3 regions of the Shewanella sp. 5_MG-2023 genome follow, and region 2 is predicted to be linked to each of the others. Evidence: predicted binding sites of a transcription regulator. Region 2 holds the regulator's gene; each other region holds the start of a gene.
What was found. The regulator LexA, encoded in region 2, represses DNA repair genes until DNA is damaged. The targets are predictions, from matches to a motif close to TACTGTATNNNNATACAGTA.
Positions count from the first base shown of each region.

Region 1: the regulator LexA is predicted to act here: its motif matches at 6,710-6,729, upstream of Q4557_RS07295 (DUF4007 family protein).
Region 3: the regulator LexA is predicted to act here: its motif matches at 2,957-2,976, upstream of dinB (DNA polymerase IV).

Region 1 covers NZ_JAUORC010000009.1:153,105-160,953, forward strand. Annotated here, with positions in the region: partial or broken gene Q4557_RS07275 (transposase) at 1-69, opposite strand, end outside; gene Q4557_RS07280 (cysteine desulfurase family protein) at 444-1,532, shown strand; gene Q4557_RS07285 (phosphoadenosine phosphosulfate reductase family protein) at 1,596-2,540, opposite strand; gene Q4557_RS07290 (hypothetical protein) at 2,533-5,679, opposite strand; gene Q4557_RS07295 (DUF4007 family protein) at 5,755-6,651, opposite strand; gene Q4557_RS07300 (AlpA family transcriptional regulator) at 6,905-7,126, opposite strand; tRNA gene Q4557_RS07305 (tRNA-Trp) at 7,332-7,408, opposite strand.
Region 2 covers NZ_JAUORC010000042.1:8,079-20,564, reverse strand. Annotated here, with positions in the region: gene Q4557_RS18695 (efflux RND transporter permease subunit) at 1-2,641, shown strand, start outside; gene Q4557_RS18690 (hypothetical protein) at 2,725-2,991, opposite strand; gene Q4557_RS18685 (VOC family protein) at 3,033-3,830, opposite strand; gene mtr (tryptophan permease) at 4,198-5,442, opposite strand; gene plsB (glycerol-3-phosphate 1-O-acyltransferase PlsB) at 5,454-7,874, opposite strand; gene lexA (transcriptional repressor LexA) at 8,253-8,870, shown strand; gene Q4557_RS18665 (cell division inhibitor SulA) at 8,867-9,373, shown strand; gene coxB (cytochrome c oxidase subunit II) at 9,804-11,420, shown strand; gene ctaD (cytochrome c oxidase subunit I) at 11,430-12,486, shown strand, end outside.
Region 3 covers NZ_JAUORC010000012.1:14,906-27,391, reverse strand. Annotated here, with positions in the region: gene Q4557_RS08675 (leucyl aminopeptidase family protein) at 1-41, opposite strand, end outside; gene Q4557_RS08670 (aminoacyl-histidine dipeptidase) at 289-1,749, shown strand; gene dinB (DNA polymerase IV) at 1,843-2,919, opposite strand; gene Q4557_RS08660 (methyl-accepting chemotaxis protein) at 3,202-5,112, shown strand; gene bfr (bacterioferritin) at 5,196-5,663, opposite strand; gene bfr (bacterioferritin) at 5,676-6,146, opposite strand; gene nqrM ((Na+)-NQR maturation NqrM) at 6,471-6,692, opposite strand; gene Q4557_RS08640 (FAD:protein FMN transferase) at 6,740-7,738, opposite strand; gene nqrF (NADH:ubiquinone reductase (Na(+)-transporting) subunit F) at 7,955-9,202, opposite strand; gene nqrE (NADH:ubiquinone reductase (Na(+)-transporting) subunit E) at 9,247-9,855, opposite strand; gene Q4557_RS08625 (NADH:ubiquinone reductase (Na(+)-transporting) subunit D) at 9,861-10,493, opposite strand; gene Q4557_RS08620 (Na(+)-translocating NADH-quinone reductase subunit C) at 10,493-11,287, opposite strand; gene Q4557_RS08615 (NADH:ubiquinone reductase (Na(+)-transporting) subunit B) at 11,277-12,476, opposite strand; gene Q4557_RS08610 (Na(+)-translocating NADH-quinone reductase subunit A) at 12,476-12,486, opposite strand, start outside.

The DNA of each region.
Region 1 (7,849 bases), on a different contig from region 2:
ATCTAGCACGAGTTGTGCAGACTCAAGTTTGAACTCTGCACTAAAAAGTCTTCTTGTACGTTTTTTCATAGTGTCACCTGTTAACTTATGAGGTGATGATATCACCTCTAACTAGGTGGCCAAATTAACTATGCCACTACATACCAGTGCTACAACTCATTAAGCTGCTGAATGTCATGGAAAATGTGAGTAAAATAACACTACGTAAACTAATACATAAATTCCACTACGTTTATGCTTTAGTAGTCCCCTAGTTTTGTATCCTTGTAAAAGAAGTTTGTAAAGAGAGCCCAAGAAGCTATCACCTACTTCTTAGTGCTAAAGTAAAACTCCTTAAGCATTGCAATATGCATAAAACAAGAGTTACTCTCTACAACACCAAATTAAAGAATAGCGTTATTAGATAGACATTAACGTTACTGCCAATATTTCACGGTGATTCAATGCTTTACCTTGATTATCTAGCTTCAACTCCCGTTTTACCCAATGTACTTGTTGAAATGGATCAAGCTTTTAAAAGCTGCTATGCAAACCCATCATCAACTCATAGTCTTGGTCTAACTGCTAATGAAGCGGTACAAGCAGCAAAAGAATATATTGCTGATAAAATAGGCGCATACCCGAGTGAAATTATCTTTACTAGTGGCGCAACTGAAGCTAATAACCTGTCCATAAAAGGCCTAGCTTTCGCTAACCAAAGTAAAGGTAGACATATCATAACCTCTGCTATCGAGCATAAATGTGTACTCAACATTTGTCAGTTTCTAGAAACTAAAGGCTTTACAGTTACATACTTACAGCCTACTAACCAAGGTATCATAACCGCAGAAGCTGTTAAAAATGCAATAACAAACGACACTATTCTAGTGTCCATTATGCATGTTAATAATGAGTTAGGCTCAATAAGTCCAGTTCAAGAAATCGGTGAAGTATGTTACGAACATGACATACTCTTCCACAGCGATGCGGCACAATCATTTTGTAAGTTAGACATCGACGTTATAGATATGAACCTTGCAGCAATGTCAGTTTCAGCACACAAATTTGGTGGTCCTAAAGGGATAGGCTTTGCTTACATACGAGATGCAAGAACCTGTGAAATTGAACCTGTTATTCATGGCGCTGGTCAACAATTAGATATACGAGGCGGTACACTACCCTCACCTCTAATCACTGGCTTACATAAAGCAACCGAATACTTCAAATTTAATCACGATGAACTATTAACAATTCGGAAAGATTTTTTAGCTTTACTGGAATCGAAAGGAATACAGTTCAAATTAAACTGCGAAAACAGCCTAGTAAACGTCATTAACATTCAGTTTCTAGATGAAAGAGTAAGTAACATTTTAAGTGACTCACTAGATATCTGTGTATCAAAAGGTTCTGCTTGCTCATCTAGAGAAATAAAACCTTCGTATGTTTTAACAGCTATTGGTTTAAGTATTGAGGAAGCAAGAAGAAGCTTTAGATTGTCTTTCTATGATGAATCACTAAAGATATTGGTACGCATAATCAGTAACGATTGTTAAATAAAAGATAGGGCAGGTTGAAAAACCTACTCTATCTCGCGTGTATTTTATTAAATCGACCTTTTACTTATAACAAGTCACGCAGGCGCCGCCACCTTCTTGCTCGTCATACATTTCATCCATGAAATCCCTATCAACATCTATTGATATGACTTTAAGTGGATTAATACGTTTTCGCTTCAAAAAGCGTGTACGCTTCTTTTCATGTTCTGATTTGATTCGCGCTACTCGATCAGGGTCTTCTAAGCTAGATAAAGGGGTATCTTTTCCTAACCAATAAAACGTACCGTTGCCTTTATCATTTTCAGCGGCTTTTTCATATCGTTTAGCTTCTTTAAATGCCTCAGGGTGTAACTCACTAAGCCTTACCCATTCGATCTTTCTTTGGTAAAAACAGAATGTACAACCGCTTCGAGAACGCCAGTCGTAGTAACCAGGAAGCCCTTTCGCTTGCGACGATTTAGGGTTGTTCTTTGCTTCTTCCGTATCAGAAAACAAATCTGCATTTTGTAGAATATCTTTAACACCTAGTAGATCAATGTCATCCTCTCTAAAAGGCATTCTTACAGTAATATTCTTATTTGCAGTAACTTGATACCCTTCGCGATATGGCTCATCAGAACGAATACCGACATAAGTTACCACTTCATAACCATCATCAAGATATTGTTGGATCCACTTTTCAAATGGTACTAACTTCATTTGAATCGTGCACCAGCGAGCCTGAGGAGATGGTAAGTAATTATTATGCTGTTTTAACCAATAATCGAAATCTTTTCTCTCACGATTTGAAGTGCAGATTTCCTCATATGGATCAATAATTTTCTTACCGACATAACCTTCTAATCTATTCACGAAATCAATAACTTCCGGCAGTTCTTTGCCCGTGTCAGTAAAATAATAGATTAAATCGACTTCAGGGTGTTTATCACGCATGTATAGCGCCAAAGCGGCGCTATCCTTACCACCAGACAAACCAAGTACATGGACTTGTTTATCATTACTCATTAACTACCCCTAAAATTTTGTCTAACTGTTTGCGTAATACAACTGTTTGTTCAGCTATTGACATACCACTAAGTATCTCATCAATCTTATTTTGCTGTTGAGTGTGATCTTTATTCTCTAGTTCCGGAGAAGACTTAACGCCTTTGTCTGCAAAGTATGCTGCTTGGTTAAAGCGCTCTACATATTTAGCCAGTTCAACTTTTGCTTTCTCAATAGCTAGGTCATTCCAGTTACGTTCTGCTTTACCTGATAAGAAAGAAATTAAACTGGACACCCAATCAAACTCACGTGCTTTATTCCATTCACCAACTCTTCGCGCAAAAGTAACTAACGAAGAATCTGCACTGTAGTCTTCAACGAGTTTTGCTACTCGAACTAACTCATCGTCTAAACCGTTAAATGAATCACTAACCAATGAAATAAACCAATTCAGCAATTCATTATGACGAAGAGTTAACTCTGAAATAGTCGTTTTAATTTGCTCAATTAATGCTTCGTCAGTATCTGTTTCAAATAGCTTTGGTAAGTCTTCTAGCAAAAACTTATTAGGGTCATTTGCGGCAAGTGCCACTCTTCTGAACTCTTTAGTTTTTGAAGACATTGTCTGTGTGCTTTTTACAAAAGGCGATAACATTGCAACAAAACCAACAAAGCCTTGAGCTACTGCTAGGGTTCCATTTTCATGGCTTTGAGCTGACAGAACTCTATGTAATGAGTTGATATGCGATGCTTTTACGCCATCGACTTCATAGTAACGAACGCCGACTTGTTCAGGTGCTCTTGATACTTTATTTACAAACTCGTCATCCGGCTCTGTGATAAACGCAAATTTATTGGTTACGTCTTTATCATAAAAGGCAAGTGTATCGATTTGCGACAATAACAGTGCCAAAGTCCATATAGGGACTACACCTAAAGAAATTCCGTAAGGTTCACTATTCCAAAGCTCGTAAATCTCTTTTACTGTTACGATTCTTTGTTTGTTAGCTTTGATTAACTCTAACGCTGCAGCCCAAGCATGGTAAAGATTTTCATCTCTTGATTTTAATGGCGCTGAGAACTCACATTCACCAGACTCAGCTGTCCACAAGTGTATTCCAGAATTTTTCAATACTGACTTATACATTGCCATCTCAGGCGGATAACCGACGATGCCTAGGTTTTCTTCAAAGTGCTCATTAACCATCAAAGACAGGAGTTTATTTCTTGCGGCAATCGCAGTACCTGATGGTTTCGCACGGTTAATTAATTCATTAATTAACTTTGGTGACTTATTGAACACTTGATCCGCTAATTCGCTAGCAACACTTGAAAAGTTCTTTACATTTAGCCTTTGCCCTTTGAAATACCAATTTGCTTGTTCAAAAAACTTCTGGTGTAAAGTATTAAACTCTACCCTCAGTAGCGAGAGTTTCGCGTCTAATTCTCGTTTCGCAATATTGTCATGCTGTAGCGTTGAATTAGTCCTAGCTATATGTTCTAAACCTAAAAGGTCTAAAATAATACTTTTTATCTGCTCTTGAATGCTCGTAGATCTACCAAAAACGACATTGTGATTGTCAGCAGACAACTTCGCAGCATCATCATCTAGCAGCAGAATAAAGGCCGAAAACTGCGATGAATTTAGATTTTTCTTTGAAAACGATGCATGATCATATTCTCCCACACACACTGTTTTCAACATCCAACGAAAAACACCTTTTTTATGGTAATGCCCTTTCGCTACAACTTGGTCTGCTTCATCAGAAAGGCGCGTTTTCCATTCTTCAGAGTTTTCATTTTGAGTTCTAAACTTTTCCAGCTCTTCTTCGAGGTCAATATCACTACCTTCAAACACCGCATATGAATTTAGGTGCTTTCTGAAGATAATGATTTTTTCCCTAATCAACTCATCTAAGTAATCTTTGATTTTGATTGTAGATAAAGACTCATCCATCGCAGACACAATCACTTCTGTTGAAGCGAAGATATTTGAACGACGGCCAAATAAGTTAAGTAATGATATTATTTTTACGATTTCTACTGAATCCGCATTATTACGACTCTCAGCTCGCTCTACTGCATCTTTAGCAGCTGCCCATGCTCGCGAATCAGGTGAAGCAGCAATAAGGTGTTCTAGGTTAGTGTTCAGAAAATCATAAAGATTTGATAAGCGGTAGTTGGTATCTAATGTACTTGACCCCTTGATAAAATCTTGGAAACCATTAGCCTCTGCAGAACTCAAAAAGCTGAATGTGCTTCTCTCATTCTGACTAAAACGTCTCTTAGAGATAGGACCCAATAGCAAAGCTGAAAGTGGATGCAGCGGTAAACACTTAGCTAATTTGATTGAAATTTCATCTTTTTGGGCAATTGAACTTGAACTTAAAGCACGCAGAACTTTTTCTACAACACCAACTTTTGGCTCATATCCATCTTTATGGACAATGCTACTTCCAAGTAGTGTAATGGTTTCGTCTTCTGAAACATTAAACAGCAAATCGGTATATCGACCTTGAACTTTTGCCCAACTATCACGTGAAGATTGGTTAGAACCTCTTGCATATTCAGCAAACGCTTGATGTAAGAACCCAACAAAAAGGCATTGGTAATCTAAACGTTCTACATTTTCTGCAAGTTCTTGGAAAAACTGTAAATCTGCATTTTGTGAATTTAAATAATCTAAAGATTTACCCATTTCATCATACAAAATGATAATGCCGTCGAATTGTTTTTCAACTTCGACTTTTAGACTCTTTAACTGACGAATAAAATCTTTAGTGTCAAGTACACTTGCTGCAACAGCGATACCGTGAGCACTACATTCTTTTGATATAGCGCCCCATAAAGACGTTAAAGGATCAGAAAAGTCACTAACAAATTTAACAGTTAGCCATCCCTTTTTAACCTTGATGTTTTTATAGAGCTCTTTTGCATAAGTATCACCAACAATCGTCTTAGCTACCTTTCTTAACGAACTTTTATCACTTAGCAGACCTGCAAGTAGCAGTGCAATTGTAGATTTACCTGAACCGTAAGGCCCAGTAACTGTAAACACTCTTCTTTTCGCTTGAGCATAATTCTCGCTAATTACTCGTAATGAATGAGCCGCAGTACCGTGAAAAACAAAACCGTTGAAAAACTGACCTTTAGAGTCCAAATCGGTGTCTATTCGCGTAGCACGAGAATATCTGATGTTAACGTCTATATGTTCTTTTAGATTTGACACTGCAGCCTACTTATACATTTTTTTTAAAAAATCTAGATTCGAGTCTTTTGAAAGCACACTTTCATCTGTAATTTGTATTTGACGCAACCCCTGCGTATCGGTCCAGCCGATTGCTCCATTAGTCAGCCTTGTAACTGCGTCAAGTCTGCGTTCGACTTCTGACTGTGACATTCTGAAGATTCTCGCTGGACTTCCAGGTGCCATTAAGAACGAATCAAATGCAAGCGTTCGAGCCAATTTGTTTCTTTCTTTTAGATAACAAAAATACTCTAATACACAAAATGTAAATACTTCATTAGACAAAGTGGCGCGCTCTTCTAATTCACAAGAATATGAAGATTTATCAACTTGTTTAATTAAACCTAATTCAGAAAGTGGAGATGCGAAACTATCTTCAGTTTTCTTAGAAGAAGCACTGCTGGTGTACATCAAAAATAAAACGCCTAAGTCTTTCTTTAAGCTGCTATCTGATGGCGCTTTTAATACTTGTGTTTTCTTAGTATCTGCAATGAAGTTTTGTTTTGAGAACAAGTGTTGTAAGAAATCAAAGAAAACACTTCTATCTACAGTTAAGCCGTTGTAGTAATTGAAGAAAACCTTAATCGATGTAAGTTCAAAATGATCGTGACAAAGTAGCCAATGAATAATCCAGAGTGACTCGATATTTTCTAAAAATGGATCATTACTATGCACAACACTGTACGGGCCAATATCTTGCTCAGCACCAGCTTGGCGCGCCCAATACTTAATCGCTTCGACCATATTTTTACCGACGCCCCATTCAACCATGAGTTCATCTACATTAGTTAGTTTAGATGTGTCAGTTTCGGCATACTTGTAAAGCCACCCATAACGCAACGGGAAGGTCTGATGACCTGAAAATTTTGCTGTAAAGTTCGTCAAATGAGCCTCAATAATACATATCGAAAGGTAAATTTACGATACCTATTTTCTTCTGAATATTTTTATAATTGTACAGTAAACTTTATCAATTTCTACTCAGTTTGCTATTACTGTAGAGAAAGTAAAATCAGGGGATAATCTACAGCTCAATGTTAAACATTACGTGGTCAAACATCCTCACTGATTTTAGAGCTTAGAGATAGCTAATCATCCAAAGCTTCAAGTGTAATGGCCATTTAAGCTTTGGAGCAAATCAGCTGGGGTCAGTCGAATAATCTGTATTAGACGAATAAAGATTATCTCTAATTTTAATCCGATTACTGATCCACTCGTGAACTTCGCTTTCAACCCAAGCAACAGATCTAGCACCTAATGAAACAGGTTTAGGAAAGGAACCATCTGCCATATATTTGTAGATGGTTGATCTCCCCATACCGGTGGAGTCGATAACACTATTTAGTCTAAGCAATTTCATTAAATATCCAAAACTCTACTTGAACAGTCAAACATAAAAATTAGCCGTACCAAGAAAGCTGTGGTCACCATTTGGTCACCGTTTGGTCACCGAATAGAAAATGCTTCATATAAGTGGTGTGGGTTTAAAAGTAGTTTTGTAGTGACTAAAACAATAAAAGCCAGAAAAGACAAAGGCCTAGCATTTCTGCTAGGCCTTCTAAATTTGGCAGGGGTAGCAAGACTCGAACTCGCAACCATCGGTTTTGGAGACCGCTGTTCTACCAATTGGAACTATACCCCTGTTGACGGAATGCATTATGCTAAAACCACTGCGAAAGGTAAAGCATTATTTATCACAAACGTACTGACTGTGGGTTTTTCAGCCAAATTAAGCAATTTATAATCTACTTTGCTATTTTGGCAATGCGAAGCTCACTTACATACGGTATTTACATGATGTCGGATCACATACTCTTCTTAAACAGTTACGTAACTGAGCTTAAGGAGACTTACAAATGACTTGCTTGAGTACAAGCAGCACAATTACCAATCGCAACGAATAGTCGCTTATAAACACTTACAAGTGGTATGAACTGCATTTAGAGCTATTGCCCTTCACCAGTTTAGAACTAAAGTCTTTAATAGGTCATAACGGCTTAGGTGAAACGGCTTTAGATATCGTTAAAACCTAACGCTTCGAGTTTGAGAAACAAGCTAAGAATTTACGATTTAGCATAAGTGA
Region 2 (12,486 bases):
AAAACTGGAATTACAAAGTGTCGAAGGCGTATCTGAAATTGCTACGATTGGCGGCATGGAGCAATCTTATCAAATCGTGGTCGACCCACATAAACTCGCCCTTTATCAAATCGATTTGATGACGGTTAAAAATGCGCTAGCAAGCTCTAATAGCTCTGTCGGTGGCTCGGTTATTGAAATGGCCGAAGCCGAGTACATGATTACTTCATCGGGTTATCGACAAAACATTGAAGATTTTGCCGAAATTCCTTTAGGGGTGTTATCTGATGCTAGCACACCAGTATTAATGAAAGATGTGGCGCAGCTGCGAACAGGCCCTGCAGCGCGTCGTGGTATTGCTGAACTTGATGGTAAAGGTGAAGTCGTTGGCGGCATTGTGGTTATGCGCTATGGCGAGAATGCCCTTGAAACCATTAATAATGTTAAACAAAAGATTAAGCAAATTGAAAGCGGTTTACCTGAAGGGGTTGAATTAGTTATCACTTACGATCGCTCAGAACTTATCCTCAATTCTGTGGATAATCTGATGCACAAAGTGATGGAAGAGATGCTGGTCGTTGGCCTAGTTTGCTTACTATTTCTATTACATGCTCGCTCAACACTGGTTGCCATAATCACCCTGCCATTATCTATATTAAGCAGTTTCATTATCATGCATTTTATGGGGGTTAATGCCAACATCATGAGCTTAGGAGGTATTGCCATTGCCATAGGCGCCGTTGTCGATGCCGCCATTGTCATGGTAGAAAACGCCCATAAACATTTAGAGCGATATCGGGCTGAGCACGGTAAACCACCCGAAGGTGAAGCCCACTGGCAACTAATTAAAGAGGCCTCTGTTGAAGTAGGGCCTGCGCTATTCTTTAGCCTGCTAATCATCACCTTAAGCTTTATTCCTGTATTTGCACTGGAAGCTCAAGAAGGCCGTTTATTCCACCCACTGGCGTTTACTAAAACCTTTGCTATGGCGTCTTCTGCAATACTGGCCATCACCTTGATCCCAGTATTAATGGGTTATTTTGTGCGCGGTAATATCCCTGATGAACGCAAAAACCCCATCAGTCGATTTTTGATTGCCATATACCAGCCATTACTCAAACTGGTATTAAAATTTCCTAAATTCACCATCTTATTAGCGCTGGTCATTTTAGCCAGTGCTTACTATCCGATGACAAAGATGGGCTCTGAGTTTATGCCAGAACTCGCTGAAGGTGATTTACTTTATATGCCTACAACCCTGCCAAGTGTCAGTGCAGGTAAAGCCGCTGAAATTTTACAGCAAACCGATAGATTGATTAAAACGGTACCAGAGGTCAAAAGAGTATTTGGTAAAGTGGGCCGCGCGATGACCGCTACCGATCCTGCACCATTAACCATGCTTGAAACCACCATCATGCTTAAACCACATGCTCAATGGCGTGAAGGCGTGACCTTAGAATCTATTATTGCTGAATTACAGAGAACGGTGAAAGTGCCCGGCATGACTAACGCATGGGTGCAGCCGATAAAAACCCGTATCGATATGCTGTCCACCGGGGTTAGAACACCTGTCGGCATTAAAATATCGGGTTCAGATGTGGCCGAACTGGAAAAAATTGGCGCTGAAATCGAAGCGGTAATGAGCCAAGTGCCAGGCACAACATCAGCATTTGCGCAGCGAAGTAGTGGTGGACGTTATATCGATATTGAGCCGAAACTAAAAAATGCAGCTCGATATGGTATGACCCTAAGTGACATCCAAGATGTGGTGCAAATCGCCATAGGCGGTATGAATATAGGGGAATCAATTCAAGGTCAAGAACGTTACCCAATTAACATTCGTTATCCACGAGAGTTACGTGACAGCATAGAAAAACTCAGAGATTTACCGGTATTAACCAAAACCGGTAAATATCTGCCATTAAGCGTTTTAGCCGACATCACCATCAGTGATGGACCGCCCATGCTTGCCAGTGAAAATGGCCGTTTAATCTCATGGGTGTTTGTCGATATTAAAGATATTTCTATCGGCGAATATATCGAGCAAGCGCAAATAGCCTTAGGCCAGCAAATCACTTTGCCAGCACGTTATAGCTACAGCTTTGCGGGTCAATATGAATATATGCAGCGTGTTGAAGCCAAGATGGAGTTAGTCATTCCACTAATGCTGGCAGTTATTTTTATATTACTGATGCTGACCTTTAACTCGTTTGCTCAAGCTTCAGTAATTATGCTGAGTTTACCCTTTGCCTTAGTAGGCAGTGCCTGGTTTTTATATTTGCTGAACTTCAACTTTTCGGTTGCGGTATCTGTGGGGATGATTGCCCTTGCGGGTGTCGCCGCTGAATTTGGCGTGGTGATGCAGGTGTATCTCAACAACAGTATAAAAGACCGAAAACATCATGACACTCTCAATAGCAAAGATGATTTACGCCAAGCATTGATTGAAGGTGCTGTAATGCGGATTCGCCCCAAAGCGATGACAGTTGCGACCATATTTTTTGGCTTACTGCCGATAATGTGGGGCACAGGAACCGGTAACGAAGTGATGCAGAAAATTGCCGCACCTATGGTTGGTGGCATGGTCACTGCGCCGCTGCTATCGCTGTTTGTTATTCCAGCCATTTATTTACTAATCTATGGTCGTAAACTCAGTAACTAGGTTTACAAAGTCACTCATAAACACTAAAAAAGGCGCTTAAGGCGCCTTTTTATCTATAAAGCCACAAGCTGAATATAAGCTTGTTAGCTTGGTTCACTGAGTACGCCTTGCTTTTCTCGTGCCAGTTGCATCATCCTTAAAAGACCCCAAACCATAATACAACCTCCGACTCCAGCCATAGCAAACAGCAGTATTGGCTTCGCCAGCATCGGATAAGCCGCTGTATCAAAACCTGCAAACAAGCCATATAAACCCGCCGCCATTAATAACGTGCCAGGAAAATCAATGACTGCCACCATGGTCATTTTCTTTTGAATTACCGCGAGTTTTTCGTCCTTTGTGAGTGTCATAAGTCTTCCTTGATTAGATTTACAGTTTAACTTTCAAGCAATTATTCTACTTCAGACGCTACCTCGGTCAATGCAATAATTGAAAAAGTGCCGCCTTGGGGATCATCAATCACCGCAAAACGACCCACATCCGGAATATCCGTAGGCGGGACACAAATTCGCCCGCCTAGAGCTTCGGCATCTTGAGCCATAGCATCACAATCTTGCACACTAAAATACAGCATCCAATGGGGCGGGGTATCACCCCACTCGGACGTCATTTGCATCATACCGCCAATGGCTTGCTTATCCACCAGCCATTGCACGTAATCAGCTATGCCCATTGAAGACATATCAAGGCTGTTAGTCTCAAAGCCAAGCGCTTGGGTATAAAAATCGGTTGATGTGGCCAGATCGCGGCACATATATTCAACCCAGCACAAAGTATTGGGCTCAAATGAGCGCTTAATGCCGATATGGTTAATGGCCTGCCAGATTGAAAATCGTGCGCCATCAGGATCTTGGCACACAGCTATAATCCCTGAATCACCAACAGAGTGAGGGCCTGCAATAATTTGTCCACCCGCAAGCCTAATGGCTTTAATTGTCGCCTCAACATCATCAACGGCAAAATAAAGCTGCCAATGGGTTGGCAAACTCTCCATCTCTTTGGGCATTTGATACATAGCCGCAATGTCATCACCCGCTAACTGCAACATAGTGTAATGACCCTCAGGCATGGGCATATCATCAGCCTGCCACTGAAATAGGCTTTGGTAGAATGCTTTCGCGGCATACCAATCATGACTGGCAAGTTCGACCCAACAAGGTTGCCCTTGTTTATAGTGTGACACCTTCATACACCTCACCCTGCTGTTGATAATGACTTATAAGAATAAAGGTTTAAGCTGAACCTAAATGACAACACTCTTTAAGTTAAGACACTTTTAAAGCTAAAGTCGAGTTGGCAATAATGGTTGGTTATTCGTATAAAAAATGACATTTAAATAATAAATACAACTTAAAATCATAGCCTTATATAGACAACAGTATCAGCAAGCCATGGCTAGTCACTATCGGTCACAAGTCGTAAATTACACACACCTTTAGTCAAAATGCTAACAGTCACATCCTTACTTGCTAGAAAACGCCCATAAAAAAGCCCTTTTCAAAGGGCTTTTTGGAGGTCATTTCGGTGTTTAAACACCACTTTATCTAGCTAAAGTATTATTTATAAACTGGCAGTAACTCAGCCATCGCCAACAAATGACATGCGCCGGTGATGACACCGAATGCAATAATCACCACAATCAATGGCGTACCACCTGGGACTCTAAAGCTCTTCTCATCAGGGAACATTTTGCGCGATTTGTATGCCATCATGGCTGGCACTATCGCCGCCCAAATGGTCGCCGCTAATGCCGCAAAGCCAATGGCAATCAAGAAACCATTAGGGAATAACAAACCTAATACTGTCGGCGGGATAAAGGTGATCGCAGCTGTTTTAATGCGGCCATTATTGCTTTCTTCAAAGCCAAATAAGTCAGCTAGATAATCAAACAAGCCTAAGGTCACCCCTAAGAATGATGACGCCACAGCAAGATTAGCAAACAAGGTCAACATGGTATTAAGCCATTTACTCGCCATCACATCTGACAGAGCGCCCACTAACACACCCATATTGCCGCCCTGGGCAATAATGTCGCTGAACTGACTACGGGGAATGTTGCCCATGGTTGCCACTAACCAGCAGCTATAAATCACTAAGGCGATAAAAGTACCAATAAAGATGGCTTTTAAAATCACTTTAGGTTGTTTGCCGTAATACTTAACTAGGCTTGGCACATTGCCGTGGTAACCAAAACTGGCCAGCCCAAAAGGTAGCGCCGCTAAAATATAAGGCGAGAAACTCGCCTCACCATCTGGCATTAATAATTTTGCGCTATCAATATCAATCAGCAGATTTCCGATGGCGAGAAAAAAGGTAATTAACATCCCGCCAATCATAATGGTGGTAATGCGATCAACCGCTTTGGTACTGATGATCACCACTGCAGCAAGTACGACGGCAAACACTAACCCTGCGATCGGTTGAGGTAAGTTAATCCCCATCCCCGCAAGGGTGTGATTAACAATCGAGCCACCACCACTGATGTAAGCATAGGTCAGGATGTACAACACAAAAGCAATAGATAACCCGTTAATAATCCGCCAAAACTGGCCTAAGGTTACCTTAGTTAAGGTGTCAAAACTGTCACCGGGTTTAAAATGCAAATTGGTTTCAAGTAGCATCAGACCTGACACCAGCATACAAAACCAAATACCAATTAACATGACTAATGAATAGCCAAACCACATGCCTGCACTGACCACAGGCAAAGAAAACATACCAGCACCGACTGTGGTACCGGCGATGATCATAGCACCGCCCAATAAGGATTTATTTTGCGGTTGAGATTGTGTCGAACTCATAAAATTAGTTATTACCCATGTTCCATTGTGACACTATCAACAATGGTTTTTCGAACAGATAAACGCAGCATACCATTGGCATGATCACGTATTCGGATGACTTCAAATTGATTATCGTTAGCGGATAAATACCCTAATTCTTTTAATTTCACACTCAAATTATTGTAGAGCTTTTTATCATAAAACTCAGGCGCAGTAATTCCATGTAAAGCACCTAAACGCTGAGCCAATAAATGGCTGGCGCTTTCTAAATCAGAACGCTCAATTTCTGGTTTGTAAGCCAGTAAATTAAAGATAATCGCGTAACGCTGTAGGGTCTCACTGACCGTGGCGGACAATAACATTAACTGAGTGACATTACTTTGATTGACTTCAAAGTGATCGCTACCGGAAATTAGCTTTTGTTCAACAAACAAATCAAGCACTTGATCCACATAGGCACTTAAATCTTCAATGCCCATAAACAGCTCAGCTTTCAATAATGGGTAAAAATCATTAACAATTTGCTGGATTTTTTCTCGGCTAAATTCTTCATATTGCACCAAGCAACTGGCGATTAATGAAGGCACTGCCATTAGATGAATTATGTTATTGCGATAATAGCTCATCGCAATCACTGAGCTATCTTCAATTGCGATAATTTCGCCGATGGCATCTGTGGTTGAGGTAAATTTATTCAGCGACAAACATTGCTCAACTAGGTCATGAGCTGAGCCCTCAGCCACCGACGCATACTCAGTATAAGGAACATCCTTTAAGATTTTCAGGTAGAGGTCTAGCTGGGTTTCAAGCTCACTGCGCTGCAGGGCGTTTTGCTCTGAAGCCAGCAGCGCCATACTTGCTAATGTCACCGAACTCGCTGCGGCGGCGCCATTGATGTTAGTCATCACTTTATTGGCCAATACATTTACTGCTGGCGTTAACCATGATGGCTTTTGATCCGGATCTTGAGCAATTTCTTCACGCCAATTTGGCGATTGTTGATTTAAAAATTGCTGCACATTGATTGGCTCGCCAAAGTTAACGTAACCTTGGCCAAAGTTGCCTAATTTACGCAGCGCACCAAAGACCTGCCACACTGATTCTTTTTGCTTTTTCTTACCGCTTAACTCTTTATGATAGGTGGACACTTCCATCACATGATCATAACCAAGATAAACTGGCACTAAGGTTACTGGGCGTTCAATGCCCCGCAGTACACAGTTAACTGTCATCGCTAACATGCCGGTCTTAGGCGCTAATAAACGACCGGTACGAGAACGACCACCTTCGGTGAAGTATTCAACCGAATAGCCTTTAGCAAATAACTGATCTAAATACTCACGAAACACTGCGGTATAAAGTTTATTACCGTTAAAGCTACGACGAATAAAGAAAGCACCACCACGGCGGAACATAGGGCCTGCTGGCCAAAAGTTTAAATTAATACCGGCGGCAATATGCGGCGGCACCATGCCTTGGTAATACAAAATATACGACAGCAGTAGGTAATCCATGTGGCTACGATGGCAAGGCACATAGACAATTTCATGACCATCATGATGCAGCTTACGCACTTTTTCAGCGCTTTTAATGCTAATACCGCTGTATAACTTATTCCACAACCAAGTAAGAAAGCGCTCAGCAATACGCACTAAGCTGTCTGAGTAATCCGCTGCAATTTCATCTAAATACTGAATCGCTTTTTCGCGGGCTTTGTCTTCAGGAATTTTTTTATTAAGCGCTTCTTCTTTTATCGCTTGAGCAATGGCATCAGACTTTAATAATGAGTTGAACATTGCCTGACGATTTGGCAGTTGTGGGCCTGTCATCACTTTACGTTGGCGTCTAAAGTGCACTCGCGCCACACGGATAAGTTTATGCGCAATACTGACATCAGTGCCGTGTTCATCAGCCATATAACGTAGCGACATAGCATTTGAGAATTGAATAAAGCTATGGCGACCTAAGAACAAAATCATCAACCATTTACGTAACCAGGTCGGGTTTTCACGCTCAAATACGGCTGCGGTCATGGTGTCATCTTCTTTACCAGGGATACGTCCCCAATACAGACTCACTGGCACCAATTGAATATCAAGTTGATCATTTTTTTTATGTAAGGCTAATAAGCTGGTGAAGTTATCAATAAATTTTTCGCCACTTAAACGCTTGCCAAATAGAGGCTTACGACCTTCAATACACACAATTCTAGGGGTATTTAAGCCATCAACGTCTAGTCGCTCATAAGGGCTCGGTAAGCCATATTTGGCGGTCACTTCATTTAATGCCGCAATATCACTGAGTGATTCTGTCTTCATCACATAGACCACTGGTTTATCTGGGTCTAAGTTCAGATCGGCAAAGGGATCTTCAGGCACAACAACCGTGTGCACCATCAGTTTTTGAATCCAACGTAATGATTTTGCTATGATTGAGTCAGGTTTTAACATGAGTGTTCGCATATTCAACATCAATTAATTGGCCATAGAATACCAGATAATGGTTCAGTTTCACTAACAAGGGTCTATACAGAGAATATTTGTTCAGTAAAAATAGCCATATCCGAATAACAACCAACCTATTTTCAATCAACACTACTGTATAAATATACTGTTTAAACAAACGATGTGAGAAATAGCCAATTTCATCGGTTTAAAAAGCTGACTTACCTTCATTAACTAAATAATTAAATTACATATACTTAACCGTGCCCCCATATATAGCCAACAAGAATTAGATGATAATAGTTAAATTAATTTGGTTAATACTTGCGCGACCACCGATACTGTATATAATGACAGTCACTGTATAAAAAAACAGGAATCAATATGAGACCTTTAACGCCACGCCAAGCTGAAATATTAGAGCTAATTAAATGTAATATCGCCGAAACAGGTATGCCGCCAACTCGTGCAGAAATTGCAACTCGATTAGGCTTCAAAAGCGCCAATGCCGCTGAAGAACACTTAAAAGCACTGGCAAAAAAAGGCTGTATTGAAATTATTCCTGGTACCTCTCGCGGGATCCGCATGGTGCAGGTGGAAGAGGAAGTTGAAGCAGGCTTACCACTTATCGGCCAAGTTGCTGCAGGTGAACCTATCCTTGCTCAAGAGCATGTTGAACAGTATTTCCAAGTTGACCCAGAAATGTTTAAGCCCAATGCTAATTTCTTACTACGCGTTCGAGGCGACAGTATGAAAGACATTGGTATTTTAGAGGGCGACTTATTAGCAGTGCATAAAATGCAAACTGCCACCAATGGTCAAGTTGTAGTGGCACGTCTTGAAGACGATGTAACCGTGAAAAGATTTGAAAAGAAAGGCAATATTATTTATTTACATGCTGAAAATGCAGAATATGAGCCGATTAAAGTTGATTTAAGTTGCCAAAACCTAACGATTGAAGGGCTTGCTGTTGGCGTTATTCGTAATGGAGGTTGGTTATGAACACATTAATAGGCAATGCACCGCGTCACCCTGGATTATGGGTAGATATGGCATCTGATCCCTTACCCACTAAACAAGGGATTGAAACCAAGCGCACCCAAAACCAAGGCTTAACTGAATTGACTCAATTATGCAGTCAGTTAGCCATTTTAAGTCAGCAAGGCCGTTGGATTGTACTGATTAATCCGCCGCATATCGGTTATAAGCAAATTCTTGCTAATGCCAATGTTCGTATGGACAGAGTATTGTTAGTTCACACCAAAGATGAAGTCGAAACCCTGTGGGCGATGGAAAAAGCGCTCACTAACGGTACTTCAAGTGCAGTAATTACTTGGACACCACCATTAGATGCCCGCGACAATCGCCGCATTCAATTGGTTGCCAAAAATGCCTTAGCCCAAGGGCTTATCATTGAAGATGTAAATACTCACTTACCTGAAGGCGACCCATTAACGCAAACTTTAGCAGTACCGACTCGGGTAAACCTTACCTCGTTTCACTAGTAAAATATGACTAAAAAAGCCCTTCACTACGCTGAGGGGCTTTTTTTTGCACTTTTTTCAGCAAATTAGATGATAAAGTGATCTTGATCAATATTTAATCTCCAAGTAATGTAGTTAACAAGGTAGTAACAATTTATCGTACTGCCGAGAATAAATGTCAAAAAGATACAAACGCTATTAAAAGATTGAGCTGGTACCGTGCGGTATAGAAAGCCTTGAATGTAAAGCGTCAAATATAATTGATAAGTTCAGTATTAGGTACAAGTGTGGCACCGTAACGTAATAACATAATTGAGTTTTCAAGCTCAAAGCCACCGTGTACTTTGAAATGATCAAACTTTTTCGGGTATGAAAAGTTTGCATAGAGCAGAGTATTACTGTGTGGCTTTTCTTTGTAATTGCAATTCGCAATTAGCAGAGGAGTAGTCTTGTGAAGCGATTGTTGTACGGATTAATGGTGGCGTTGCTTGCAACCCCACTCACAGCGGCAGAGATGCCCTTAAACATGACTCAAGGTGTAACAGAGATCAGTGGCCAGGTTTACGACCTGCATATGATTATTTTGTATATCTGTTGCGCCATTGGTGTCGTGGTCTTTGGGATCATGATTTATTCCATGATCTATCACAGAAAATCTAAGGGTGCAGTTGCAGCCGACTTTCATGACAGTACCAAGGTTGAAATAGCTTGGACAGTATTGCCATTTCTAATCCTAATTGGCATGGCAATCCCAGCAACAAAAACGCTGATTGCTATGGAAGATCCCAGCGATGCTGAACTGACAGTCAAAGTGACGGGCTCTCAATGGAAATGGCATTACAGCTATTTCAATGAAGATGTCGAGTTTTTCAGTTTATTATCTACCCCAGCAGACCAAATTACTGGCACCGCAGATAAAACCGACACCTATCTTTTAGAGGTCGATAAGCCGCTGGTTTTACCAATAAATCGTAAAGTACGTTTTTTAATGACCTCGGATGACGTTATCCACTCTTGGTGGGTACCAGCATTTGCCGTTAAAAAAGATGCAAATCCTGGTTTCATCAATGAAGCTTGGACTAAAATCGATAAAATAGGTACTTATCGAGGCCAATGTGCCGAACTATGCGGTAAAGATCATGGCTTTATGCCTATTGTTGTTGAAGCCGTTTCTGAAGCAGACTTTGACCAATGGCTAATCGACCAAAAGCAATTTGCTGTCGATGCTAAAGCCGCTGCACAAGCCTCACTGAGCCAAACCCTTAGCTATGACGAGTTAATGGCCCAAGGCGAACAAATCTACATGGGTCGCTGCGCGGCTTGCCACCAACCTAATGGTGCTGGTTTACCTGGCGTCTTCCCTTCCCTAATTGGCAGTCCAATGATTAAAGGCCCAGTGTCTGGCCATATCGATATTGTCGTTAATGGTAAGCCTGGCACTGCGATGCAAGCGTTTGCCAAGCAGCTAACGGCAACTGAAATTGCTGCAGTAGTCACTTATGAGCGTAATGCTTGGGGTAATGACTCTGGCGATACCGTGCAAGCGGCTGATGTGAGTGGCAATGGGACAAATTCTAGCGCTACACCAACCACTGCAGACGCTCCTAGTGCAGGCACTTCTACCGCAGACACGTCAACGCCTGTGACTTTACCAGCAAGCTTACCTACAGCTGAACAACTTGAAGACACTGCAACACAAGCTGTGACTAAAGCGGCAACACAAGCAGCAGAAGTTAAAGCTGTGGTATTGGATGACTTGACGATGGATGAGTTAATGACCATGGGCGAGCAAGTCTATATGACTAGCTGCGCTGCATGTCACCAAGCTGCTGGTACTGGCTTACCTGGCGCGTTCCCTTCATTAGTAGGCAGCCCACTCATCGTCGGTCCAGTGACGGATCATCTTAATATTGTCATCAATGGTAAACCTGGCACGGCAATGCAAGCATTTAACTCGCTACTTACGCCACAACAGCTTGCTGCAGTGGTGACTTATGAGCGAAATGCCTGGGGTAATAACTCTGGCGATGCAGTTCAGGCTGCTGATGTTGTTGGTCACGGAAAGTAAGGGATTAAAATGAGCACAATTACACAAGATTCACCAGCCGCTCACGACGATCACCATGATGACCATCATCATGGGGCGCCAAAAGGCATTATGCGCTGGGTTTTAACCACTAACCATAAAGATATTGGTTCAATGTATCTGTGGTTTAGTTTCATTATGTTTTTAACCGGCGGCGCAATGGCCATGGTCATTCGTGCTGAGTTATTCCAACCCGGTTTACAGTTAGTTGAACCTAACTTTTTTAACCAAATGACCACAGTCCATGGCTTGATTATGGTATTTGGCGCAGTCATGCCAGCCTTTACCGGCTTAGCTAACTGGCTCATTCCAATGATGATTGGTGCGCCAGATATGGCACTACCGCGGATGAATAACTGGAGCTTTTGGATTTTACCTTTCGCGTTTGCGATTCTACTTAGCTCGCTATTTATGGAAGGTGGAGGCCCCAACTTTGGCTGGACTTTCTATGCACCACTGTCAACAACCTATAGCCCTGATAGCACAGCATTATTTGTGTTCTCAGTACACATTATGGGCATAAGCTCGATCATGGGTGCCATTAACGTGGTGGTGACCATTGTTAATATGCGTGCTCCGGGTATGACTTGGATGAAGCTGCCATTGTTCGTCTGGACTTGGCTGATTACCGCCTTCTTGCTAATAGCAGTGATGCCGGTATTGGCAGGTGTAGTAACCATGGTACTGACTGATAAATACTTTGCCACCAGCTTCTTTGATGCTGCTGGCGGCGGCGACCCTGTGATGTTCCAGCATATTTTCTGGTTCTTTGGCCACCCCGAAGTCTACATCATGATTTTACCTTCATTCGGGATTATCTCGGCCATTATTCCCACCTTTAGCCGTAAAAAGCTTTTCGGTTATGCCTCCATGGTATACGCCACCTCAAGTATTGCGATTTTGTCCTTCCTAGTTTGGGCGCATCACATGTTCACCACCGGGATGCCAGTATTTGCAGAGCTATTCTTCATGTACTGCACCATGTTAATCGCAGTGCCTACTGGGGTGAAAGTGTTTAACTGGGTTGCAACTATGTGGCGCGGCTCAA
Region 3 (12,486 bases), on a different contig from region 2:
GCTTGATCATTTGCTACATCAACGATATTGACTTGAAACATGGGGCATCCTTTTTAAATAGATTGTTATTATTGCTTGCTAATCAGTAATTTCAGGTGCTGAATCACAAATCATAACGACCAATGGTGGTTAAAGTATATAAGCTTAGCTTTACGATAGAGTTAAAATATATTTACAAAAATTAATTTAACCCAGCCTCTCTACTTGCTCTAGGTCACTACTTAGTAACGACAATATGGTAAACTTCAGCGCATCTATTCCCACATTCATAGCATTTAGGGAGTCTTCGTGACCGCCATTAATCAATTATATCCCCAGCCATTATGGCAATGGTTTGAACAAATTTGTGCGATTCCGCATCCATCCAAGTTTGAACAAGCACTTAGTGAACATATCCAGCAATGGGCTAAATCGAAAGGTTTGCCTGTCGTCGAAGATAAAGTCGGTAACTTGATCATTAAAAAGCCAGCGTATGCTGGAATGGAAGAACGCAAGACTGTGGTATTACAAGCCCACATTGATATGGTTCCACAAAAAAATGCCGATAAAGTGCATGATTTTGAAAAAGATCCTATTGAAGCCTATGTAGATGGCGAATGGCTAAAAGCCAAGGGCACCACCTTAGGTGCTGATAACGGTATTGGTATGGCTTCAGCGTTAGCAATTCTTGGCGCTGACAACATTAAACATGGTCCATTAGAAGTGCTGCTTACCATTGATGAAGAAGCGGGCATGACTGGCGCTTTCGGCCTTGAAGCTGGTTACCTTGATGCTGATATTTTAATTAATACTGACTCAGAACAAGAAGGCGAAATCTACATGGGTTGCGCTGGCGGTGTTGATGCACAGCTAAGCGTTCCTATGTCATGGCAAGCACCTGAGCAAAGCAATGCCAGCTTTAGCTTAACCCTTTCAGGTTTAAAGGGCGGCCATTCAGGCGTCAACATTCATTTAGGTCGCGGCAATGCCAATAAATTATTAGCCCGTTTCTTATTTAGTTATGGTGATGATTTACAAATTGAATTAGTTAACTTCACTGGCGGCTCTTTACGTAATGCTATCCCCCGTGAAGCTAGCATCAACTTTATGCTGCCAAGCGAAAATAAAGCCAAGCTTGAGCAAGCCATTGCTCAATATCAAGCGATTGTTCGTGAAGAGCTGGCAATTGCTGACCCTGACATGTTGCTAACACTTGCAGCCATTGACGCTCCAGCAAAAGTCATGAGTGAAGATGCGCAAAATACCTTAATCGATTTACTGCACGCCTGCCCTAACGGCGTAATGCGTATGAGCGATGAAGTTGAAGGTGTGACTGAAACATCGCTTAACGTCGGAGTGATTAACACTGACAACGAATCTGTTGAAGTGCTATGTCTTATCCGCTCATTGATTGACTCAGGCCGAGTGCAAATTGAAACGCAATTAACGGCATTAGCAAACCTTTCAGGTGCTAGCATTGATCTATCAGGCGCTTACCCTGGTTGGAAGCCTGATAATAGCTCACCAGTGATGGCCATTGTCCGTGAAACGTATAATGATATTTATAAGAAAGACCCGACGATTATGGTTATCCATGCCGGTCTTGAATGTGGACTATTTAAAGAACCATACCCAACCATGGATATGGTCTCTATTGGCCCAACCATTCGTTTCCCACATAGCCCAGACGAAATGGTGAATATCACCACTGTTGGCCAATATTGGGAACTACTGCTTGCGGTACTAGAGCGTATTCCAGCAAAAGGCTGAGCTTTAACTCTCTATTAAATTACGCGCTTAATAAAAAGGCTGCTCTATTCTTGATATAAGAAAAGGCAGCCTTTTTGTTTCTAGCGATAATCACTAGAACTGCAAATCTAATTGCTCGCTATTATCATCTGTAACCACTTCTGGCTGGCTATTATCAGCTAAACCAACACTGACACCGATTAATCTTATACCTCGGCCATTGGCCCGCTCTAGTGCTTGAGTTAACAATGTCTGGAATAAGTTAAGCGACATTTCATCACTGCGATGCTCAATGGTAGTTTGCTTGAAATCGTTAAATTTAAGTTTTACTACCTGTTTATGAATTTGCCGGTCTTTAGCACTGCGATGCACCCGGCTAATAAGCTCTTGGATTAACTGCGGCATGACATTGCTGCATTGCTCTATAGTAAAAATATCTTGGGCTAAGGTGGTCTCAACCCCAACCGACTTTCTGATACGATTTGGGCTTATTTGACGTGTATCGATACCTTGAGTGCGCTCAATTAACACGCGGCCAAATTTACCAAAACCGCTGATGAGCTTGTCACTCGGGTAGCGCTGCACGTCTTCACAGGTTTCAAGCCCGAGCGCTGCAAGCTTAGCCGAGGTTACTTTTCCCACCCCAGGGATTTTACTTAAGGATAATGATTTTATAAACGAAGGGATCTCAGCAGGCGTGATCACATATTGACCATTAGGCTTATTTAAGTCAGAAGCTATTTTAGCTAAAAACTTAATCGGTGCGACTCCCGCGGAAGCAGTAAGCCCGGTTACCGTAAAGATTTCAGCTCTGATCTGCTCAGCAATTAAGGTGGCGCTACCTTTACATGCATCACAATCAGTAACATCAAGATACGCCTCGTCCAATGATAACGGCTCAACTAATTCTGTATAACGATGGAATATTTCACGGATTTGCAGCGAAACCGCTTTGTAAACCTCCATCCTGCCTGGCACCAATATCAAATCTGGGCAGAGTTTTAATGCCTGATAACTCGACATAGCAGAACGAACGCCATATTTACGCGCCTCATAACTACAGGTACTGATAACACCACGGCGATCGCTGCGCCCACCTACAGCAATAGGTTTACCACGCAATTGTGGAAAATCACGCATTTCAACTGCGGCATAATAGCAATCCATATCAATGTGGATAATTTTACGCATGGCGTTTTCATAAAGAAGTCACTGAATGACATCATGATACTGTATATAAAAACAGTGTTCAAATTAAACCTTTATCACCAGTCGCGTTGAAAGCTTCAAATTACAAAATAGCGCTAATTTGCAATACAAATAAATAACAGTAAGAACACTAAACATCAGACAACACAAAAACAAAATCAACATTACATGATGCAAATCACTAACTTTTTTATGAGCTTAGGGTATATTTTGATTTATAAGCAGGTACAATCAAACAAAAATAATAATACAATTAGGTGAGTTATGAACAAGTTTGGCTTTAAAGCGAGTTTACTATTTGCGTTAACAATTCTATTAGCTTTCGCCTTGATCATTAGCGGGCTGGTCACTCACCAATTATTAAAACAACAAATAACAGACAAGCTGACAACCGACATCCACCACCAAATAAAAACCAAAGTCAGTGAAATAGAAAACTCATTTAATCGCACCACTTCCGCGGTAACTGAACTCGCGAGTCTATACCGTCATAACAATGTGGATGCCGGCCATGTCGCCATGACTCAATACACAGCCAAATTAGGTGGCGTCTCTAAAGTCATTATGGGGTTTGATGATGGCCAATCCTTTGCCTCTATTGCTTCAGAGTCTTTTCCTGACGGCGTCGGTGTAGTCGATAAATATGATCCCCGCACTCGTCCTTGGTACCAAAACGGCAAACAAAAAAATACCTTGTCCCTCAGCGAAGTGTTTTTTACCCGTACAGACGGTATACCTATGGTCGGGGTTATGCATCCAATTGATGGCGGGATCATCATGGCGGATTTACGTTTTGACTACTTGCAACTGCAACTACAAGCATTAGCAGATATTGAAGGTGCCACTGGCTTTATTATTGATAAAAATGGCTTAGTGTTAGCCTCTAATTCAGCCTTAACTAATCAAAAAGACAATATCAGCAGCAATAGCCAACTAAGCGAGATCTATCAAAGTATTCTCGGTCAGGATAGCTCATGGGCGCTCAGTGATATAAATGACGTTAGCACGATTATTGCTAGTCAAAAAATCCCTTTAATTGATAACAACCAATGGTATGTGATTGTCACCCTCGATGAAGCAACAGCTTTCGCACCGCTTGTTAATGCCACATTAAAACTCAGCGGCATCATATTATTGGTACTTGGCTTATCTGTTGTGGCGTTATTAATACTACTGAATAAGCTCTATCAACCGATTAATGAACTACGTGACTTAGTCACTGGCTTATCTCAAGGTAATGGTGATTTAACCCGTCGTTTGGAAGTCAAAAATGATGACGATATCGGAAAAATTTCCCTCGGAATTAACGCCTTTATTTCACAACTACAAACCATGTTGTTAGCCATCAATAAATCGACAATTAAATTATCTACCGGTATTGATAAGCTGCAGCACTATAGCCAAAACAGCGAACAAATTTTGACAGCCCATACCAATGAAACAACCCAAATTGTGACCGCCATTGAAGAGCTATCAAATACCGCTGTCACTGTGGTTGAGAATACCGAAACCGCAGCCAAGCATACTAATGAGGCTAATATTACTGGCGAGCAATCACTGAAGACCATTAACTTAACCCAAGTGGGTATCCAAGGTTTAGCTGCTGAAATCCATCAAACTGCTGGTAATGTCGAGCACATGAATAATGAAACCAGCAGTATTCAAAGCATTGTTGATGTGATTGGGAGTATTGCAGAGCAAACCAACCTGTTAGCGCTTAATGCCTCGATTGAAGCTGCAAGGGCCGGAGAGCAAGGGCGTGGTTTTGCTGTGGTTGCAGATGAAGTGCGCGCCCTTGCCAGTCGCACCCAAACAAGTACCAGTGAAATTGAAATCGCGCTGGCAAAATTAAAAGCTGAAGCCACTGCGGTGGTGGCGGCCATTGGCAGTACTGAACGAGCCTGCTCAGACACGGTTACTGAGGTCAGTAATACTTCTGATAATTTACAAACCATGAGTACTATTGTTGCTCAAATCAATGCCCTCAATAGCCAGATATCCACCTCAGCAAATGAGCAAAATATTGTTATTCAGGAAATTAATCGAAGCATGCACCAAATTCACGATATGGTTGAAACCTTAAATGATGAAGGCATTATGCAGCGAAATGAAACGGATAATATTGCCACAATCAATGTGGAGCTAACCAATATGATTAATCAGTTCAAACTATAGCGTTACCAATACATATAACGCTTAAAAATCCCATAAAAAAAGCCTAACTCAGTTAGGCTTTTGTTTTGTAGCAAACTCAATGATTACATTTTGGTTTGCAGATAATTTTGTAAACCAACGCGATCAATTAATCGAATTTGTTTTTCTAACCAATACATGTGATCAGATTCAGTATCATCAAGTAGTACTTCTAAGATTTCACGGGTTTGGAAGTCGCCTTTTACTTCGCATAAAGCGATGACTTCACGTAAATGATCAGCAACTTGATATTCGTAGCTCAAGTCATTTTTAAGCATCTCTTCTACGTCTTTACCGATGTTTAATGCTTCACGACTTGCAACATCTGGCGTGCCTTCCAAGAAAAGAATGCGCTGAACTAACTTAGCAGCATGGGCTTTTTCGTCATCTGACTCATGTAAGATGCGCGTATAAAGCTCATCAAATCCCCAATCTTCGTACATGTGTGCATGTACAAAGTATTGATCCATCGCTGACAACTCACCGGTTAATAATGCATTTAAAGCTGCAATAACTTCTGGATTACCTTTCATGATAATGTCCTATTAATCTTTAATTTGTGATTGAAGATAGTTCTGAATACCGGTTTGGTTAATCAGCTCTTTTTGGGTTTCAATCCAGTCTAGATGCTCTTCTTCATCTTCAAGTAAATCTTCTAATAAATCACGAGTAACGTAATCGCGCTCTGTTTCACAAAGCTTAATCGCCTCTCGTAAAACGACCAACTGCTCGACTACCGCTTGCTGATCACAATCAAACATTTCTTCGCAATGCTCACCAATGCGTAACTTGTCTAATTGTTGAAGGTTAGGTAAACCTTCCAAAAACAATACCCGCTCAATTAACTTGTCTGCATGTTTCATATCTTGAATAGATTTTTTATATTCTTTCTCATTGAGGTTTTCGAGTCCCCAATGCTTGAACATACGCGCGTGAAGAAAATATTGATTAATGGCAGTGAGCTCACATGTCAGTACACGATTAAGCTGACTAATTACTTTTGGATGGCCTTTCATGATTTAGTCCTTAAATGCTAGATTGATCTGGATCAATTTCGACCAGCATAGTACATGTGACTTCAAAAAACAATTCCCCTTTATTATCATAAACTTAGTCATTGATAACTATTATCATTATAACTTAGGTTCTTATCTCGCTTCAGCATTTTCACGTTTGAATATTTCTTAATAGAATCACATCTCTAGCTAATTCTGCTGGTTTTTAATAGTGACAATAATCACACTAGTAAGGGTAAATGTTAGCTGTAATTAGTTTTGTAAATTTTGTAACAGTCGTAAAAAAGCCCACTTGAAAGTGGGCTTAAAGTTAATGCTGGCGCACTAGATAATCCGGTTTTGATTCAGTTTTGCTTCTCTTTCAGCTTCAGCCATGCGGCGTTTGCGTTTATCGCATGGGTCATCACAATCACAAGCTTTCTCAATACCCAAAACACCTAAACCACCACAACTGCCTTCAACCGCCTTGCGCTTCACGATATAGCCCACGGACATTAATAAAAAAAATAATAACAACACCACAAATGCTGCGATAAAAGTACTCATCATATTCTCCAAGCTAAATTGGTCATCAAATAAATCTTTAAATGCCATTAACGAATGTAAGGTGCAAACGACTCACTATAAAATACGTCATAATTATCGTCGTCTTTTTCAATCAGCATAACTGGCAGTTTCTCACGCTCAGCTAACGCTAAAGACTCTTCCGTACCTAATACCATCATTGCAGTTGCATAAGCGTCTGCAGTCATACTACTAGGGTGCAAAACGGTTACTGACGCTAACTTATGCTTTATTGGATAACCGCTTCTAGGGTCAATTAAATGCGAAAAACGCTCGCCGTTTTCTTCATAATAAATTCTGTAATCGCCAGATGTCGCTAGCGCCATATTACCAGGCTCTATCACCTGTTGAATAGCCGCCCCTTGGCTCGAAGGTTTCTCAACTGCAACACGCCATGGGCTGCCGTCATTTTTAACACCTTTAACGCTAATCTCACCACCAATTTCCACTAAGTATCCCTCTACTTGGTATTTATTGAGTAGTGCAGCAATTTTATCGACACCATAGCCTTTAGCAAGGGAAGATAAATCAATGTAGAGATCAGGGCTTAACTTGGTGACAGTTAAATCTTTGACACTAAAACCATGAATATCCGATTTAGCTTTCATCTCGGCAATCGTTTCAGCGCTTGGGATCGCTGTTGGGCGCTTATCAGGACCAAAGCCCCATAGGTTAACTAATGGCCCTAAGGTAATATCCAGCGCGCCTTGAGTCGTGTCGTAAAGGCGTAAGCCTTCATTTAAAACCTTGGCTGTATCCGCTGAAACTTTCAGGCGTTGATTAACACCTAGCTGGTTAAAACGTGATAGTTCTGACTTCGGTCTGTAAGTGGACATTTGATCATTAACTAACTCAAGAGCGATATCAATTTCAGCTTGTAGTAGTTGAGTGGTTGGCAGGCGCTCATTACGTACCACTTTTATATGATAAGTGGTCCCCATGGTATTGCCTGACAGTGACACTATCTTATCTTCAGTTCCACAGCCGACTAAAATCAACAAACCAAAAAATACTGCCAGCGTCTTCATCGAAATTTTTATCATGTAAATGTTCAAATTCTCAATTTTTATATGGTTAATGTTTAAATCATTCTTAGCTAAAGCAACAGTGGCTAAAGCAACAACGACTAAACTACAAAGTCCCTAAAATAAAAATTGCAGCTAGCTTAACAATGGTGACCACCGTGTCAGCTAGCTGCAATTTATGACGTTCAATGTCTTTTGCAAAGGGTTAGCAGTTAGTCACTAACCACCAAAGTCATCGAGTAAGATGTTTTCATCTTCAACGCCTAAGTCTTTAAGCATACCAATTACCGCAGCATTCATCATTGGAGGTCCACACATGTAGAACTCACAATCTTCTGGTGCGTCATGGTCACGTAAGTAGTTTTCGTACAATACGTTATGAATAAAGCCTGTGTAGCCATCCCAGTTATCTTCCGCTTGCGGATCAGATAACGCAACATGCCACTTAAAGTTTTCATTCTCAGCCGCTAAGCCATCGAAATCTTCTACGTAGAACATTTCACGCTTAGAACGAGCACCATACCAAAAACTCATCTTACGTTTAGACTGTAAACGCTTAAGTTGGTCAAAGATATGTGAACGCATTGGCGCCATACCTGCACCACCACCGACAAACACCATTTCAGCATCGGTATCTTTAGCAAAGAACTCACCAAATGGACCAGAAATCGTTACTTTGTCACCTTCTTTGAGGCTCCAAATAAACGATGACATCTTACCGCAAGGTAAAGTTAAGTTTCTTGGCGGCGGCGTAGCGATACGCACGTTCAACATGATGATGCCAAACTCTTCTGGGTAGTTAGCCATTGAGTATGCACGAATAGTTTCTTCATCAACCTTAGATTCTAAGTTGAAGAAACCAAAGTGTTCCCAGTCGCCACGGTATTGCGCTGGTACATCAAAGTCAGCATATTTAACGTGGTGAGCTGGGGCTTCAATTTGAATATAGCCACCCGCGCGGAACGGCACAGACTCACCATCAGGGATTTGCAGCTTAAGCTCTTTAATGAACGTCGCTTTGTTATCGTTAGAGATAACTTCACATTCCCATTTTTTGATGCCGAAAATCTCTTCATCAAGTTCGATTTCCATGTCAGTTTTAACGTTAACCTGACAGGCTAAACGACAACCTTGACGTGCTTCACCTTTGCTTATGTGATCAAGTTCAGTAGGCAGAATATCACCACCACCAGACTTAATGTTTACCCGACACTGACCACATGAGCCACCGCCACCACAAGCACTTGAAACGAAAATACCATTGTTAGCTAGTGCGCCGAGCAGCTTGCTACCAGCACCGGTTTTAATTGCTTTTTCGCTATCATCATTAATTGAGATAGTGATATCACCACTGGCTACTAGTTTAGATTTAGCAAATAAAATCACTAATACTAAAACCAGTACAATCGCGGTAAACATACTCACACCTAGATAAACATCTATCGGAGTAGCTTTAAGAATATCCATTAACTTATCCTTTAAGGTTCAAATTAATACGTCGTACGGGTGTCTTAAAGAGACACACCTGAGAACGACATGAAACCTAGCGCCATTAAGCCAGAAGTGATGAAGGTAATACCTAAACCACGTAGCCCTTTAGGCACATCAGAATACTTCATTTTCTCACGTAGACCGGCAAGCAATACAATTGCTAATGCCCAACCAACACCTGAGCCGATACCGAATACCAAGCTCTCGCCAAGGTTATAATCACGCTCAACCATGAATGAAACCGCACCAAAAATTGCACAGTTAACCGTGATCAATGGTAAGAAAATACCTAATGCGTTGTACAAAGGTGGAAAGTACTTATCTAATGCCATTTCCAGAATCTGTACTAATGCAGCAATAACACCAATAAAGGTAATGAACTTCAAGAAGCTCAAATCTGCATCAGGTACACCGGCCCAAGCTAATGCGCCAGGAGCCAGTAAACCTTGATAGATGATTTGGTTAACAGGCACTGAAATTGCCAGTACCACAATTACCGCAACACCTAGACCCATAGCAGTGGTGACTTTCTTTGATACCGCCAAGAAAGTACACATACCGAGGAAGAAGGCTAACGCCATGTTCTCAATGAAAATCGAACGAATTAACAGACTAATATAATGTTCCATTGCGCCTACCCTTTTGCTTCTACTTGCTCTGGCTTATAAGTACGGATAATCCAGATCAGCATACCGATCAAGAAGAACGCACTTGGAGGAAGAAGTAACAAGCCATTAGGCTGATACCAACCACCGTCAGAGATTTTGCTGAGGATTTCAACGCCGAACAATGAACCATTACCGAGTAGTTCACGGAAGAAACCAACTGATAATAGGATGGCGCCATAGCCTAAGCCATTACCAATACCGTCCATAAAGCTCATCAGAGGCGGCGTTTTCATTGCGTATGCTTCTGCGCGACCCATTACAATACAGTTGGTGATAATCAAGCCAACAAATACTGATAATTGCTTCGCTACGTCATAGGCGTAAGCTTGCAATACTTGGTCTACAACAATTACTAATGAAGCAATAATTGTCATTTGCACAATAATACGAACGCTGCTTGGAATATGATTACGTAGTAACGAAATAAATAAGTTCGAACACGCGGTCACCGCAGTCAATGCTAATGTCATTACAATAGCGGTTTCCATTTTAGCGGTAACAGCCAGTGCACTACATACACCCAGAATTTGCAGAGCAATTGGGTTGTTATTAATGATAGGTCCAGTCAGAACCTGTTTAAGTTCTTTAACGTCAGCCATTAGCCTAGTCCTCCATTGCGTGCTTTTTCGATAAAGCGTGCAAAACCTTCTTCACCTAACCAAAACGTTAGCGAGTACTGAACACCGTTACTGGTCAACGTCGCACCAGATAAGGCATCAACACCGTGAACTGAAGATGCAATTGTCGGGATCTTAGTGACTTGAATAGCTAAGTCGCCATTGTCGTCATAAAGTTTTTTACCTTCCCACTTAGCAATCCACTGAGGGTTTTGAACTTCACCACCTAGGCCCGGTGTTTCACCAGAACCAGTGAAGTCGTAATACACTAAGCTGCGAATGGTATTCATATCCGCTTCAACCGCTAAGAATGCAAACATGGTTGACCATAAACCGTAGCCTTTAACAGGAATAATCACGGTTTGTAGTTCATTGTTGTCATCTTTAACTAGATAAACAACACCTTGATTTGCAACGCGCTTAACAGAGGCAATGTCATTTTCAGGCTTAAAAGACGTTGCAGGCGTACGTGCCGCTTTTTCAACATCAAAAGTATCAGCATCACCTTCAACAAACTCACCGGTTTTTAAATCAACAAGACGAGCTTCAACGTACTTACCATACTTTGCAATAATAACGTCTTTCTCAACTTTGCCAGCTTTAGTATCCACTAAACCTGCCGCTTCAAGAATGTACTTTTGCTTATCTAGCAATTTATTCTCTTGCTGAATTGGCTTAAGTAATACTGCTGCAGTTGATACCAACATTGAGCAGATAAAACACAGGCCGATTACAACAAATAATGTTTTGCCGATTGATTCTTTATTACTGGCCACGAGCAATCCTCCGCTTCACATTTGCTTGAACCACGAAATGGTCAAATAACGGTGCAAATAAGTTAGCAAACAGGATGGCTAACATCATTCCTTCAGGGAACGCTGGGTTAATGACGCGAATAAACACTGCCATTGCACCAATTAAGATACCGTAAGCCCATTTAGCATTGTTAGTGAAAGACGCAGAAACTGGGTCCGTCGCCATAAACATCATACCGAAGGCAAATCCACCTAAAACAAGATGCCAATACCAAGGTGTTGCAAACATTGCATTAGTGTCGCTACCGATAAAGTTAAGTAGGTAAGAAACTGCAATCATGCCCAACATCACACCTGAAATAATACGCCATGAGGCGATACGGGTATAAACGATAACTGCACCACCTAGCAAAATAGCAAAGGTAGAGACTTCACCCACGGAACCTGGAATGAAACCTAAGAAGGCATCCCACCAGTTAGCGCTAGTATATTCAAACGTGCCCTGTGCAGCTTGGCTCAATGCCGTAGCACCAGAGAAACCGTCAGCCACAACCCATGTTGTGTCACCTGACATGCTTAACGGATACGCAAAGAATAAGAATGCACGACCCGCTAACGCTGGGTTTAAGAAGTTACGACCTGTGCCGCCAAACACTTCTTTTGCAACCACAACACCAAAGGTAATACCCAGTGCAACCATCCATAATGGAATAGTTGCTGGTAAGGTCAGCGCAAATAGAATGGAAGTTACAAAGAAACCTTCGTTAACTTCATGGCCACGTACAGACGCGAATAAGACTTCCCAGAAACCACCAACGGCAAAAGTCACCGCATAAATAGGTAGGAACCAACAAGCGCCATACCACATCAGTGCAGGCACACCTGAACTTGCGGTTAATTCAGTACCAAATAGGCTGAATAGGCTGACTTGCCATACATCAGGAGTTGCAAAGCCAGCCATCAGCGCATCTTGAGCTTGCAAGCCAACGTTGTACATACCAAAGAACATTGCCGGGAAAGTACAGGCCCAAACCGTAATCATCATACGTTTTAGATCAAGGCTGTCACGCACGTGCGTGGTGCCTTTGTTTACTTTACCTGGAGTGTAAAACACAGTAGCAGCCGCTTCATAAAGGGCGTACCACTTCTCGTACTTGCCGCCTTTTTCAAATTGCGGTTCAATACGCTCGATAAAATCTTTCAAGCTCATTAGCCTTCCC